One region of the Chryseobacterium sp. SIMBA_028 genome, then DNA from elsewhere that is predicted to be linked to it. Evidence: riboswitches for the same ligand, from Rfam matches in the RefSeq annotation. Region 1 holds a riboswitch; the other holds the start of a gene.
The links. A riboswitch is a leader RNA that binds a small molecule or an ion and turns the genes downstream of it on or off. The one in region 1 is predicted to bind cobalamin.
Positions count from the first base shown of each region.

Region 2: linked by a shared signal. The riboswitch ahead of metE (5-methyltetrahydropteroyltriglutamate--homocysteine S-methyltransferase) and the one ahead of SCA31_RS02485 (T9SS type A sorting domain-containing protein) in region 1 are both predicted to bind cobalamin.

Region 1 covers NZ_JAWRWZ010000002.1:45,747-53,562, reverse strand. Annotated here, with positions in the region: gene SCA31_RS02510 (S9 family peptidase) at 1-820, shown strand, start outside; gene tpiA (triose-phosphate isomerase) at 898-1,656, shown strand; gene SCA31_RS02500 (helix-turn-helix domain-containing protein) at 1,839-2,993, shown strand; gene SCA31_RS02495 (hypothetical protein) at 3,111-3,926, shown strand; gene SCA31_RS02490 (esterase-like activity of phytase family protein) at 4,026-5,291, opposite strand; cobalamin riboswitch at 5,547-5,742, shown strand; gene SCA31_RS02485 (T9SS type A sorting domain-containing protein) at 5,812-6,930, shown strand; gene clpP (ATP-dependent Clp endopeptidase proteolytic subunit ClpP) at 7,032-7,718, opposite strand.
Region 2 covers NZ_JAWRWZ010000001.1:213,728-221,543, forward strand. Annotated here, with positions in the region: gene SCA31_RS00975 (hypothetical protein) at 1-234, shown strand, start outside; gene SCA31_RS00980 (Fur family transcriptional regulator) at 387-776, opposite strand; gene SCA31_RS00985 (MerC domain-containing protein) at 864-1,202, shown strand; gene SCA31_RS00990 (GTP-binding protein) at 1,209-2,408, shown strand; gene SCA31_RS00995 (alkaline phosphatase) at 2,486-3,880, shown strand; gene SCA31_RS01000 (XRE family transcriptional regulator) at 4,008-4,796, opposite strand; gene SCA31_RS01005 (bacteriocin-like protein) at 5,233-5,517, shown strand; gene SCA31_RS01010 (Lrp/AsnC family transcriptional regulator) at 5,583-6,044, opposite strand; cobalamin riboswitch at 6,236-6,422, shown strand; gene metE (5-methyltetrahydropteroyltriglutamate--homocysteine S-methyltransferase) at 6,593-7,816, shown strand, end outside.

The DNA of each region.
Region 1 (7,816 bases):
TTATAACAAAGAGAATTATACTACTGAAAGACTTTTTGCCACGGCAAAAGACGGAACTCGGATTCCTATCTCCATTGTGTATAAGAAAGGATTTAAAAGAGATGGAAGTAATCCACTTTTACTATACGCCTACGGTTCCTATGGAAATTCTATGGATGCAGGCTTCAGCAGTACAAGACTGAGCCTTTTGGACAGAGGTTTTGCTTTTGCAATTGCCCACATCCGTGGAGGTCAGGAGATGGGAAGACAATGGTATGAAGACGGAAAAATGATGAAAAAGAAAAACACATTTACCGACTTTATCGATTGTGGAGAATACTTAGTTAAGGAAAAATATACTTCTCCTAAACATTTGTATGCTCAGGGAGGAAGTGCAGGAGGCCTATTAATGGGAGCTGTAGCCAATATGAGTCCTAATCTTTGGAATGGGGTGATCTCACAGGTGCCATTTGTGGATGTAATTAATACAATGCTTGACACAAGTATTCCTTTGACAACAAATGAATATGACGAATGGGGTAATCCTAACAATAAGGATGCCTATTTATACATGAAATCTTACTCTCCTTATGAAAATATAGAGAAGAAAAACTATCCTAATCTATTGGTAACAACGGGGCTTCACGATTCTCAGGTACAATATTTTGAGCCTGCTAAATGGGTCGCAAAGCTTAGGGATATGAAGACTGATAAAAACGTATTATTATTGAAAACAGACATGGATTATGGCCATGGTGGTGCATCAGGAAGATTTGATTATCTAAAGGATATTGCCTTGGTGTATGCTTTCATGTTCAAATTGGAAGGAATTAATAAATAATAAGTCTCGCAGATTGGTTTGATCTAGCAGATTCATTAGAATAAAAATTAAAAAGTAAATAAATCAATATAAATTTTATGAGAAGAAAAATAGTTGCAGGAAACTGGAAAATGAACAAAAATGTAATTGATGCACAACAATTGATGATTCAGTTACTAAGCTATAAAAACAACAACGCAACCCACTGTGAGGTTTGGATCGCTCCCCCTTCTTTATATTTAATGATGGCAAAAGACATCTTTGAAAAGGATGAAGTAGGAGTATTCTCTCAAGATATGAGCGAGCATGAAAGTGGAGCTTACACTGGTGAGATTTCTGCAGATATGTTGGAGTCCATTGAAGCAAACGGATCTTTGATCGGTCACTCTGAAAGAAGACAATACCACGGTGAAACAGATTCTCACTGCAACAGAAAAGTAAAATTAGCTTTAGATAAAGGCCTTACTCCAATCTATTGTAACGGTGAAACGCTTGAACAAAGAAAGGCAGGACAACACTTTGAAGTGGTTAAAAACCAAACTGAAGTCGCTCTTTTCACTCTTTCTGCTGATGAAATCAAAAAAGTAGTCATTGCTTACGAACCAGTTTGGGCTATCGGAACAGGAGAAACGGCAACACCTGAGCAGGCTCAGGAAATTCATGCACATATCAGAAGTATCATTGCAGCTAAATACGGTCAGGAGGTAGCGGATGAAGTTTCTATTCTTTACGGAGGTTCTGTGAAGCCGGACAATGCTAAGGAAATCTTCTCTCAGCCGGATATTGACGGAGGTCTGATTGGAGGTGCAGCTTTGAAATTAGAGGATTTCTCTAAGATTATTGAGGGTTTTAATTAATATTAAAAATTTAACATCAATAAAAGGGCATCTTTGATGCCCTTTTCCATAGCCTTTGGTCTAATTAGTATAAAACCATATTTACTTTCGTTCTGATTTTTCAGAAAGGCAGGTATGCTCAAAAATTGAAAATAAATCCCGAAGATTTTATTTTTTCGAATATATCTTTTAAAATTACTTAAATGGATTTTTTAAAAACGATCGCCACCATATCTGTTTTTATACTATTCCTTCTTATTTTGTTTTTATTGACCTTAAAATCTAACAAAAAGCTTCCCAATCAGCTTTTTGCAGGATTTCTTTTTTTCACAGCCATTGATGCAAGTGGAGTTTTCACATCAGAAGCTTTCGTTAGCACTTACCCAAACTTAGAGATTTTCAGATGGACTCTCATTTTATTTAATATACCTATATTCTATTTGTATGTCTTATCACTTTGCTATGAAGATTTTCAATTAAAAGGAAAACATCTGTTTCATCTCATCCCTTTTATCATCATCAATCTCATATTAGCTTCAAAAATATATTATGCAGAGGGTATTGAAAAAAAATATTTTTTACAGCATCATCATGAGACCGATGAAATGATAATCTTCCAATATTTGATAGAAATTCAATATTTGATTTACACTATTGCCATTCTTCTGGTTTTGAAAAAAACCAGAAATATTTATTTGGAAAATGAATCTTACTCTACCAACTTAGTTTATAAATGGTTGTTTCAAATAACCTTGATTTTTATGATTGTTCATTATTTTGCAACCTTTAAAAATATATTGAGATATACTGACAATCACCGACTATTGATTTTTATTAACGGTTTTTTGGAAATCATTGCATTGATTGTTACTAGCTGGTTTGTCTTAAAAGCATTAAAATATCCTGAATTTTTCAGAGGAGTTAATACGCAGTTACAATTAATACATGATTCTAACAATGAAACACTGCCAAAAACTAAATCAGAAAACAAACAAAATCCAGATGAGAGTATCAATTTCCAACTCGAACTGCTGAAGAAATATATGACAGAAGAAAAACCGTATTTAGATCCAGCACTTACGGTACAAAGCCTCGCAGAAAAAATGAATATGCCCAGCCGCGAATTATCAATTTTAATAAACTCTAATATGGATCAACATTTTTTTGATTTTGTGAATAAATACCGTATCGAAAATGCAATGGAATTATTAACTAATTACTCTAAAAAAGATTGTACTATTCTAGAAATTTTATATCAGGTTGGATTCAATTCAAAATCATCATTTAATACCGCTTTTAAAAAACATACCGCTTTAACCCCTACAGAATACAGAAATACCTTTAATAAAACCAACTAGCATCTTTTTATTTGGTTCGACTTTTTAAAATCGGTCGCTTTTCGGAAGATAATAATTCAAATTTGTCAGCTATAAAACAGAGATTATTTTGTCTCACTTACTAAACAAAAAAGAATTATGAAAACAAAGAAAATGCTTTTCAGCTTATTATCCTTAGGAGCTAGCCTATTGGGGTTTGGACAAGATACCATAAGATTAAAACCTTATATTGAAAACATGAAAACCATAGAGGTGTTTATTGAAGGGAAAAAATATGATTTCCTATTTGACACAGGTGGAGCAGAAACCATTATTTCCCCTGAAATAGCAAACCTTTTTAATAAAAAAATCTATGGAAGGGCAACAGGATTTAGAATGAGCGGAGAAATGATTAAAGCTCAAAAATCAGATCGTATTCCAATGACTATAGGTTCGACAAAAATATTTCATCCAACAGTCAGTGTTTTTGATATCATGACTATTTTACCGAAAGAATTCCCTAAACTAGATGGTGTTATATCTTTAAAATCTTTTACTGAACATATTCTGACGCTCAACCTTGCTAGAAATATCATTATTATAGAGAGCAAATCCTCATCCCAAAAGGCAATACATGGGAAAAATCTTATTGCCAGTAGATTTGCCAATGGACTGGACTCTACTGAGCTAAATATTTTTTTGAATATTCCAAAAGATAATCAATCATACTGGTTTCTTTTTGATTCTGGAAACAGTGGCCCTTTACTGTTATCTAACGAAACTGCTGCAACCTGGAAACTCTCAAAAGACAAAGATGGTATGAACTCCGAAACTCAATTTATTATCGGAAAAAAATCATTAATCTCAAGATCATTTACACGAGATATTATTTATGATGGTGTACTTAATTTTGAGACTTTGTCCAAATATATTTTCACGATTGATTTAAAAAAAAGCAAAGTTTGGATAAAATAGTATGCAAAAGCAATATTTATTATTTTATTTTCTTATTCAGGCCCAGGATAATAAAAAACGGCGGAATAAATTCCGCCGTTTTCCTTTAAAAAAATCTAATTATTGAATATCGACTACATACATAGTTCCTTTATCTACTTTCCCTGTTTTAGGTAGGATCTTTGCCTTGGGGTTTCCGCTTCCGTCATCCACCACTCCAAAATCATCATCATTGAAAACAGCCAGTTTATTGTTTCCCAAATAAACAATCCCCTCAAATTTATCATGTTCATATCCTAGTTTTGCCACCAGGTCTACAGCCAGTTTTTTAGTAACAGGTTTTATTCCTGCATTGGTAAGTTCATCCCAAGTACATTGCTCCAAGGCCTTACCATTTACTTTCATTCCGTCTACAGCAGCCAGATCAGTTCCGTTGACATCAGTGGCACTGCTTAGACTGATTCTATATACTTTTTTAATTCCCCCCTGAGTTCCAAAGTTTCCGTCTCTTTCAATCACAAGAAACTCATTATTGCCTAATGCCGTGATATCACATACTGAATCAGAAGCCCCGCCATCCTGTCTGTACAGATATTGCTTGGTTTGTCCTGTAGCAATATCAAAAGTCACAATTCTGGTTAAAGTAGTATTCGTTGCCAGCGCTTTCGTAGGCACCAGCATCATAGACTGTATAGTTCCTACCAATGTTTTTCCGTCCGGAGTCATACAAAGACCTTCCATCCCTCTATTGGCTCTTCTTTTCGCCAAAACTGCAGGTAATTTTTTTGTACCTGTATTCACTCCAATCGGGCTTATTCTTTCCATCTCTACTCCTTCTGCACTATAATGAACGATATGTGGACCATACTCATCAGATACCCAGAATGTACCGTCTGGTGCAGCAACGATACTTTCACTATCCAGACCATAATTATCCGTACCCAGAACATTTCCTGCTGCATCATAAGCCACCTCCCCTGTGCTTCCCATTCCTACCGGGTTTGGAAGTCCGGTAATAGGTTGTCCTGATGGATTTTTAAGCTTAATATATTTGATTACTTCTACATTTCTTTCAGCATTAATTTTAAAATGCATAATGGTTGGGGTAAAATTGGGGGTCAAAAACTTCTTACCATTCAGATAATCTGTATTCGGGCCACGATCTGTAATCACATAAAATTCACCTTTTCTGCTGGGATGAGCTGCAGCCCCGGAGCCAAAGCCACCATTTATCACATCTACCCCATTTATAGTTGCCATTTTAGAAAAAGGAAACTCCTGAGGAAGTTTAGAATAATTGACCTCCTGGTTATTCACATTGTCATCATCTTTATTACATGATAATAACACAGTCATTACCAAGGCAGATAATAGTAGTTTTTTCATATTAACTTTTATGGCGCGAAAGTATAAATTGATTGTAAACTGATCTTGAATACAATAATAATTGTATTTTAACAATGGAACTCCAGAATGAATTGAATATAAACAATAAAAACCTAGAGTTTTATTCGAAAATAAAAAGATAATTTACAATTTACTATCAACTCACGAAATCTAAAGCAACAAAGCATATATAACCATCAAAAAAAACACAATTCCGTACATAATTCACAAAAGGGCTTCAAAAATTTATATGATATATTTGTAGTGTTCTAAGGTTGAACATTGTTCATTAATAGGGAATCAAGTGAGAATATTATTCAATTCTTGAGCTGTACCCGCAACTGTAAGCTGTTTCACCTATAGCACTATACTACCACTGGATTAAAAAAATCTGGGAAGGTTAGCTATAAGGATGCGAGCCAGGAGACCTGCCTTGAATACATTTTTCATTTCTGAACTAAGGATCTGATTCTTTTTTCGGGAATAAGTTTCGGGAATAAAACTTTAATTTAATTATATTATGAGAAAAATCTATCTTTTTTTCTTGCTGCTATGTATGCAGTTTTTCTTTGCCCAATTCACAGAAAACGACATTAAGTTTTGGGTAGGAACAGGTTCTAAAAAGGCTTATTTCATTGCCGATTTTAATGATAACAACACTCCAAAATCCTATGCATGGGGGTATCGTTTTGACGCGGATAATTTAATGGCGGAAGACATGATCAATGCTATTATGTCAGCAGAACCTAAAATGCAGGCTGATATTCTTTCAGGATATCTGTTCAGCTTCACCTATAACCACCATACTCCGAGTACAGATGATTCCTGGATACCCTGGTTCGGGCCAAGTCCTGAAAATATGTCTAATGAAAATAATGGGGCCGGTTATGTTCATTTAACAGATGGATTATGGTTTGGAATCACCTATGGTACTGACAATGCTCAAATTGACACTCCACCATCTACTCCAGTGCCGGCCTACAGTTCCCAATGGTTTACCTCATCCCAAATTACCAACTGGGTGGGAACAGGAAGCAACAAAAGCCTTGTTGTGATAGACTTTGGAACGGATAATACCAATGGCAATGCCAATTCTTTTGTTTTTGGAATTAAATACAACGGAAGTATAACTGCTGAACAGGCGCTACAGCTTATTCAATCTCAGGCTTCTTATTTCAATTTCACTGCCGGTAATAATCAAATTTCCAATCTATCATTAAATACTTTCACAGGAAACGGTTCAGCAACGGAAAACTGGAAATTATATACGGGAAAAGATCTTTCAAGCTGGCAGAAAAAAACAGATCTTAATCAAATACAATTGAGTAATAACAGCTGGTTAGGATTAAGTTTTGGAGAAAGAAGACCATTTACCCCTACGGAAGCCAATAATGCAACACTGGGAGTTTCTTCTGTACATAAAAATAAATTCAGTGTTTATCCTAATCCGACAAGTGATTTTATTCATATTGAAACATCAGAAAACATTAAAGAAGTCAATATTTATTCTGCATCGGGACAAAAAGTAATGACATCCCAAGCAGCAAAGATCAATGCGAAATCTTTAAATGCAGGCGTGTATTGGGTAGAAATTAAGACATCCAACAGCTCTACAATACAGAAGATAGTTAAGAAATAAGAAATATTCTGACTCTTAAATGAACCTTATATATACACAAGGTTTATCATAACAAAAAAACGTACCTCTTCAGGTACGTTTTTTTATGATTTTAAAATCAATTATTTTTTCTCTGTAGATCTTTGAAGAACCTCATCTACCATTCCGTAGCCTTTTGCTTCTTCGGAAGTCATCCAGTAATCTCTGTCAGAAGATTTTTCAACCCACTCATAAGTTTGTCCTGAGTGGTGTCCGATAATCTCATAAAGCTCTTGCTTTAATTTCAACATCTCTCTCAAGTTGATCTCCATATCAGAAGCAACCCCTTGTGCACCTCCTGAAGGCTGGTGAATCATTACTCTTGAGTGCTTCAAAGCAGAACGTTTTCCTTTTTCACCTGCAACCAATAATACAGCTCCCATTGAAGCAGCCATACCTGTACAGATTGTTGCTACATCTGGCTTAATGATCTGCATAGTGTCATAAATTCCTAAACCTGCATACACGCTACCACCAGGAGAGTTGATGTAGATCTGAATATCTTTTGAAGGATCAGCACTTTCCAAGAATAAAAGCTGTGCTGTAACGATGTTCGCTACCTGATCATCAATCCCTGTTCCCAGGAAGATAATTCTGTCCATCATCAAACGGGAGAAAACGTCCATCTGAGCAACGTTTAATCTTCTTTCCTCCATAATGTATGGGGTAAGATTCGTTGGGCCATACATACCCATATACTGATCGGTAACCAAACCGTTGTTTCCTAAATGCTTTACAGAGAAATCTCTGAAATCTTTTTTAATGTCCATATTTCTATTATGTATTATTTTAATATTCTCAAAGTTTAAATTACAATATTTATTCCTAAAATTTTATAGGACTTTTTGTCACAGAATCCTGAAAATTG
Region 2 (7,816 bases), on a different contig from region 1:
TCACCAATTCCTAAAGGAAAAGCCATTGGTTTTTATAGATTAATAGACAAAACATGGTTTCACTCTGCCATTACAACAGGAAACGGAAATGAAATTAGATCAGTGAACGGGTTCTCTCTGGGATCAGCATGGTCTGTTCCCGTAGATATGAAATGGGTTTTAGGAAAAATGAATTCCGATGGAACCTTTAATTATGACGGAACCAAAATAGAAGTGTATATCTCTTCTTTATAACAAGATTTCAATATTATCAATTAAAAAACCTCTCTAAGCTTATACTTGGAGAGGTTTTTTGATATTTTATTCCTTTCTTATATGAACTTTTAAATCGTATTATTTTAACCCAACTTACGGGCAAGGTTCTTAAAATATAACGATTAAAAAAATTATATACTCATACATTTCGGGCAAATTCCACTGATCACAAAGTTATATTCCTCGGCTACAAAATGATCAGGCAGACTAATTTCAGGAATAGCATTTTCAATGCAGGTTACAGAATGACATTTTTTACAATTAAAATGAACATGATTATGAAAATGCTGTTCATGTGTACATTTACCGCTGCATTTTGCAAAATTCACAACACCATCAACATTAACAATCTTGTGAATAGATCCCTCGTTTTCAAGCCTTTCCAGCACCCTGTAAATCGTAACCCTATTGCAAAGATCTCCAAGTTTTTTCTGAATATCAGAATGCGTTAAAGCTATATCAGAGTGATTAATAAGGTTTAAAATTTCTGTTTTTGCGTGTGTATTCCTTACCTGTTTCATATTTTAATGCAACATAGTTGCGTTATTTGGATTTTTATATTTACATTTGCAACAAAGTTACGATAAGAAATTTAAATCCTATGTTGTATGAAATCAAAAATTCTTGATGCTGTTGGAATTTCAGCTGCCGTTTTATGTCTGATTCATTGTATTGTTTTTCCATTATTGCTAATCATTCCATTGGGAATATCGCATAATCCTTATGTTGATTTGGCTTTTCTTGTTATTGGAGCCTTGGTTGTTTTTAGAATAACAAGACATATGGCCAATCGTTGGCTAGCAGTTTTGTTTTGGGCTTCTATTCTTATGATTTCAATTTCAGTCTTTACAGATTTACTATTTGAAATCCATCTTCCATTGATATACGTTGGAGCTGTAGGTTTAATCGCAGGGCATATCATCAACTTTAAAAATCATAAACATTAAGAATACATGACGAAAAAACTTCCTGTAACAGTACTCAGTGGCTTTCTAGGAGCCGGAAAAACAACTTTACTGAATCATATCCTGCATAATAAGCAAGGCTTGAAAGTTGCAGTCATTGTTAATGATATGAGTGAAGTCAATATTGATGCACGTCTTATAGAAAACCAAAATACACTTTCAAGAACAGAAGAGAAACTGGTAGAGATGAGTAATGGTTGTATCTGCTGTACGCTCAGAGAAGATCTGATGGTAGAAGTAGAACGTTTGGCCCACGAAAACCGTTTCGATTATCTTTTGATTGAAAGTACCGGAATTAGTGAACCTATTCCCGTGGCCCAGACCTTTACCTATATTGATGAAGAAAGCGGAATTGATCTTTCCCGTTTCAGTTATATTGATACTATGGTTACCGTTGTGGATGCCCTCAATTTCATGAAAGATTTTGCATCCAATGAACGCCTGATGGATCGTGACCTTACTGATATGGAAGGAGATTATCGCACCATTGTAAACCTTCTTACCGACCAAATTGAGTTTGCCAATATCATCATTCTGAATAAAACAGACCTTGTAGATCCGGAAACACTTGGATTTTTAAAATCAGCCCTAAAAAAACTGAATCCGGAAGCTACAATTCTTCAGTCAGAATTTAGTAAAGTAAATCCACAGCATATTTTAAATACACAACTTTTCGATTTTGATAAAGCACAGGCTTCTGCAGGTTGGCAAAAAGAACTGCAGTCTGATCATCATACTCCGGAAACTGAAGAATATGGAATAAGTTCCCTGGTATTCAGAGATAAGAGGCCATTTCATCCTATGAGACTTTGGGAGTATCTCAATAATTATCCTGAGGGAATACTAAGAGCCAAAGGTTTATTCTGGCTGGCTTCCAGAACCAATGACGCCCTCAGTTTTTCTCAGGCGGGAGGTTCCTTTCGTTTGGAAAAAGCAGGAATATGGTGGGGAAGTATGCCTATGAGCCATAGAGCACAATATGCCTCATTTATAGAAAATCAGGAGTTTATTGAAAGCAGATGGGATAAAGACTGGGGTGACAGAATCAATGAGCTTGTTTTTATCGGACAAAATCTGGACAAAGACCAAATGTTACAGGATCTTAAGGGTTGTCTCATCAATGATCAGGAAAAAGAATTATTAGATCAAAAACGGGATTTTGAAGATCCTTTTCCACAAAACATTTAAAATTAACCATTTATTAATGCAACTAAGTTACGATAGAAGAAATATATGCAATAACTTAGTCCATTATTTTTACAGCTATGGACAGAAGAAAATTTCTAAAAGGTTCGGTATTGCTTTCAGGGTTGTTGTCTCTCTCGCCCTCAGAACTTTGGGGTTCCAAAAGAAATGTGGATCAGCCTAAAATCGGAAAAGCAAAAAACATCATATTTATGGTCAGTGACGGGATGAGCCTCGGAACTCTTTCAATGGCTGATCTTTATTCAAGAAATATTTTAGGAAAAGGAAGCCATTGGCTCAACCTGTATCATGAGAAAAAAGTTTCACGTGCGTTAATGGACACTGCTTCGGCCAGCTCAATTGTAACGGATTCTGCGGCCGCAAGTTCTGCTTTCGGAGGAGGAATAAGAGTAAAGAATGGGGTATTGAATATGGGCGCCAATGGCGAAAAGCATCTTCCCATATGGCAGAAATTTAAAAAGGCAGGGAAGAAAGCAGGTTGTGTGACTACGGTTACTGCTACCCATGCCACTCCTGCAGGCTTTTGTGTCAACTCTGCGAAAAGAAATGCCGAACCTCAGATCGCTGAGATGTATGCAGATCTGGAAATAGATGTTTTAATGGGAGGTGGGGATGAATTTTTCAACCCCGATAAAAGGGAAGACAAAAAAGATCTTTATTCCGTATACCAAGAAAAGAAATATCAAATTTTAAAGAACCGTAATGACCTTAAATCCATTAAGAAAGGAGAAAAAGTTTTAGGAATTTTCAGTACGGGAGCATTACCTTACACCATCGATAAAAACAACCTCGCTGAATTTAAAAATACACCTACCTTGGCAGAAATGGCCAGTGTTGCCATTAATCAGATGAAAGAACATCCGGAAGGCTTTGTTCTCCAGATAGAGGGAGGAAAAGTAGACTGGGCAGCCCACGCGAATGATGTAGCCGCACTCATCCATGATCAGCTTGCATTTGATGAAGCCGTGAAAACCGTAATGGATTTTGCCGAAAAAGATGGAAATACCCTGGTCATCATTACTACAGATCATGGTAATGCTAATCCCGGAACTATTTACGGTTCCGAGGCGACCCCTCATTTCAACAGTATTTCAGCATATCAGTACACGAATGAATATATTCTGAATAAAATCCACAAGGATTTTTCCATTAAGGATATTAAAGACTGGATATATGAGGGCAACAAACTTATTCTGAATGATGATGAAGCCAAACATTTATTGAGCTTTTACAACGGTCTGGAAAAGGAGGAGGGACTTTATAATTATAAGAAATTACCATTTAAACTGTATTCTGAAATTCAGAAAAGTCGAAATTCGGTAGGGTGGATCAGTATGGATCATTCGGGAGACTATGTAGAAGTAGCAGCCTACGGTCCAGGGAGTGAGCTATTGCAGCCTTTTATTAAAAATACAGATCTGCATTATTTCATGCTGAAAGCATCTTCAATATAAAAAGGAGACATTTTTAAACACATATTTTACATTTTTAACAGGTTTTTAAAAACAGGCTATCCGAAGTATACTACTTTTGAATAGCCTGTTTATTTTATCAGGTTAAATATCCTGTTTATCATATACTTTATGAAGTTTTTTTACGACGTCCGGAAACCTTTTTATCAAGATCCTTAATGTCCTGTCTCAATTCGCGGAACATTTCCTTAAAGTTATAGCTCTCATAATCTCCGGGTTCAAAATCCTCAGGGAAAATTCCAGAAGCATACTGCCAGATTTCTACAACATCCTCAAACGGAATATCATAGGGCTCGTAGAAAGAATTATCTGCACTTACAGAAATAGAATTTCCTTTCTTCTCCTTAAAGCGTTTGTAGGTAATTCCATCATTCAGGGTGATAAAAACATAGGTTTTTCCAGGCTTCAACTCATCTATTCCCTCTACATATTTCCCTACAATATAGGAACCACTTCTAAATGGCGGCATAGAATCTCCGTCTGCCGGAAAAGCTCTGTATTTCCCATTGGTTAAAAAGGGCAGTGCAATCCTTTGAAGACTTTCTATATATTCCACATCACTATACCCTTCCAGATATCCCATGGAAGCTTTCTGCGGAATAATTTCTATGGTATCATTCCCGAGGTCATCAACGGCTACAGGAAGAACAATTCTGTTATCAGGGAGCTTCAGCATTTCGTCCATTGGATATTTCTGAATGTCTACAGACAACATAAGGTCAATGCTGACATGAAAATATTTTGATATTTTGATCAAAAGTTCAATAGGGGGTTCTGAAATTCCGTTTTCATATTTGGAATACCTCACTCGGGAGATCAACAGTTCGTCGGCAACATTTTGTTGGGAGAGCTTTCTCTTGGCTCTTAAAAAGCGTATATTATTTGAAAAAATTGACATTGATACAAGTATGTACGCAAAAATACAAATTTTGACTCCGTTATCAATAACCAGAATCAGTTTTACCATAAAAAGTCAGGATATTCGCCTTTTCTCCGATCAAGTTGGTTAAATATAGCAGCAGAAAACCCTCTTTTCCGAATCTAAACCCCTGATTTTCGGATCAAAACAAGTTTTTTTACGTGACAGGGATATTAATCATAATAAAACATCATTTGAGTTAAAAAAATTAACTCTAAAATTCCCAAGTTGAAATATGTTTTTTAACATTTAGAAAATCAAATAGATATATTAAAAAACGGAATATTCATAAAATAACAATTATATTAACGAAATATTAAATTATAAAATTATTTAATTATTTTATTCAAAAAAATATCTACATATGTTTATTTGTCATATATTTGTGATGTATTAATCATATAAAATTTTAATCATGAAAAATTTCAAAAAACTAGACAGAAACGAACTAAAAACTATTTCAGGAAACGGGTTACTTGATCCAATCGGAGGATTACTTGGTGGTCTTGGAGGTGTAATTGGTGGCGTTGTTGGCGGCCTAGGTGGTGTAGTAGGAGGAGTTGTAGGTGGCGTAGGCGGTGTAGTTGGCGGCGTTGTTGGCGGTGTAGGTACTATTGTAGGTAATGCATTATGTCAAACTCAATGCGTTGTTAACGGTGTAATTCACATCAAGTTACTTGAATGTGGATCTACTTGCTAAGAAAAAACGAACAAGCACTTAAAAAGTATACCGCTCTTTTCAGAGCGGTTTTTTTATGGGAAATATTATATCGTCAGGCCGTGGTTGTTTTTTACTTCAGCCATTACAAATGTACTGTGGGTACTTCCTATAGAATCCACCGAACCAAGCTTGTTAAATACAAAATCCTGATAATGCTTCATATCCCTAACCTGTACTTTCAATAGAAAGTCAAAATCGCCGGAAATATTATAACATTCTGCTACTTCTTCAATTTCCAGAATTTCATTTACAAAATCATACCCTACAGACCGATCATGAATTTTTAACTTGATCTGACAAAAAACCGTAAATCCACGGTTGAGTTTTTCAGCATCTAAAACAGCTGCATATCTTTTAATATACCCATCCTGTTCAAGTCTTTTTACCCTTTCAAAAACAGGAGAGGGAGACAAGTTTATTTCCTTGGCAAGTTCTTTAACGGTCAATTTTGAATTGTTCTGAAGCAGTCTCAGTAAATTCAGGTCCTTATCATCAAGTTGTTCCACAGAATATTATTCTTTTAAATTTAAAATCAATCAAAATTACAGAATTATATTCTTTTAAATATAATTTATAAAGTTTTATTTGCTTAATAAATACTAAACAATTGTCAATATATTCTGTATCACTAATTTTACACAAAATTAAAATCTTTTACCAGTACTCATTAAAGGGTGGTAAAAACAGTTCTTTATATACTTCATCAAACAGGAAAGGTTTTACGTAAGGTAGATTAATAGGGAATCGTGTGAGAATCACGAGCTGTCGCGCAACTGTAAGTAACACACCAAAAGTTTCTGTCCTTGGATATCCACTGCCAAAAGCGGGAAGGATGACAGAAACTGTTACAAGTCAGGAGACCTGCCTTTACTGAATGACAATGCTTTCGCGGGCTGAAGCTTTTGAGTCATACAGATGATATAGGATAGTGCATTTTTCCAAGGATGAATGACACTGTTTACCTTTATCACTTATGTCAAGATCTTCTTATCCGCCAAACATTCCGAAGCATTCAAAGGACTTTTAACAAAAAAGTTTAATTAAAAGTTTAAAAATGCAAACACACATTCTGGGCTATCCGCGTATTGGTAGCAAAAGAGAACTCAAAAAAGCCTGCGAGCAATATTGGTCAGGCAAGATTGTTTTGGAGGAACTTCTTACGGTGGGAAGAAATATCTGTAACCAAAACTGGAATATTCAGAAAGAAGCAGGAATAGACTTTATTCCCTGTAATGATTTTTCCTACTATGATCAGGTATTGGATATGAGCCTTATCGTAGGAGCTATTCCGACACGTTATCATGAGGTTGCCCTTAAAAGAAACAACTCAGAACTTGATCTTTACTTTGCAATGGCCAGAGGATATCAAAAAGACGGGCTGGATATTACCGCCATGGAAATGACCAAATGGTTTGATACCAATTATCATTATATTGTTCCTGAATTCTATAAAAACCAGCAGTTTAAACTTACTTCAAGTAAAATATTCAATGAATTTGCAGGAGCTAAGCAAGCCGGGATCAATGCCAAACCTGTCATTATCGGATTGGTTTCCTATTTACTTTTAGGAAAGGAAAAAGAAGAGGGATTTGATAAGCTGGATCTTGCCAAAAATATTCTACCTGTCTACATCGAGATTTTATCAAAACTTCAGGAACAGGGTGCAGAATGGATTCAGTTTGACGAACCGTTCCTTTCTCTGGATATTACAGAAAAAGCTAAAGAAACCTATACGGCTGTTTATTCGGAACTTAGAAAGCAATTCCCATCATTAAAATTCATTGTGGCCACTTATTTTGATGGATTAAAAGATAATCTGTCTCTTGCCGTTTCACTTCCTGTACATGTTTTACATATTGATTTGGTAAGAAATCCCGAGCAATTAGAAGAGGTAATCAATTCAATTCCGGAAAGTCTAAGTTTATCACTGGGACTTGTAGATGGAAGAAACATATGGAAAAATGACTATGAGAATTCCTTAGCCTTTATCAATAAAACCGTTGAAAAATTAGGTTCGGAAAGAGTTCTTATTGCCCCATCATGTTCATTGCTCCATTCTCCATGTGATTTAGACTTTGAAACCAGTCTTAATCCTGAAATTAAGGACTGGCTGGCATTTGCCAAGCAAAAGGTAAAAGAAGTTGTCAACCTTAAGGAATTAGCTTCCGGAACAGAAAATCAAGATATTATTAATGATTTTGAGGAAAATAAAAAAGCAGTTTTAAGTAGAAAAACATCTTCTTTAATTCATAATAATATTGTAAAGCAAAGAGCAGAA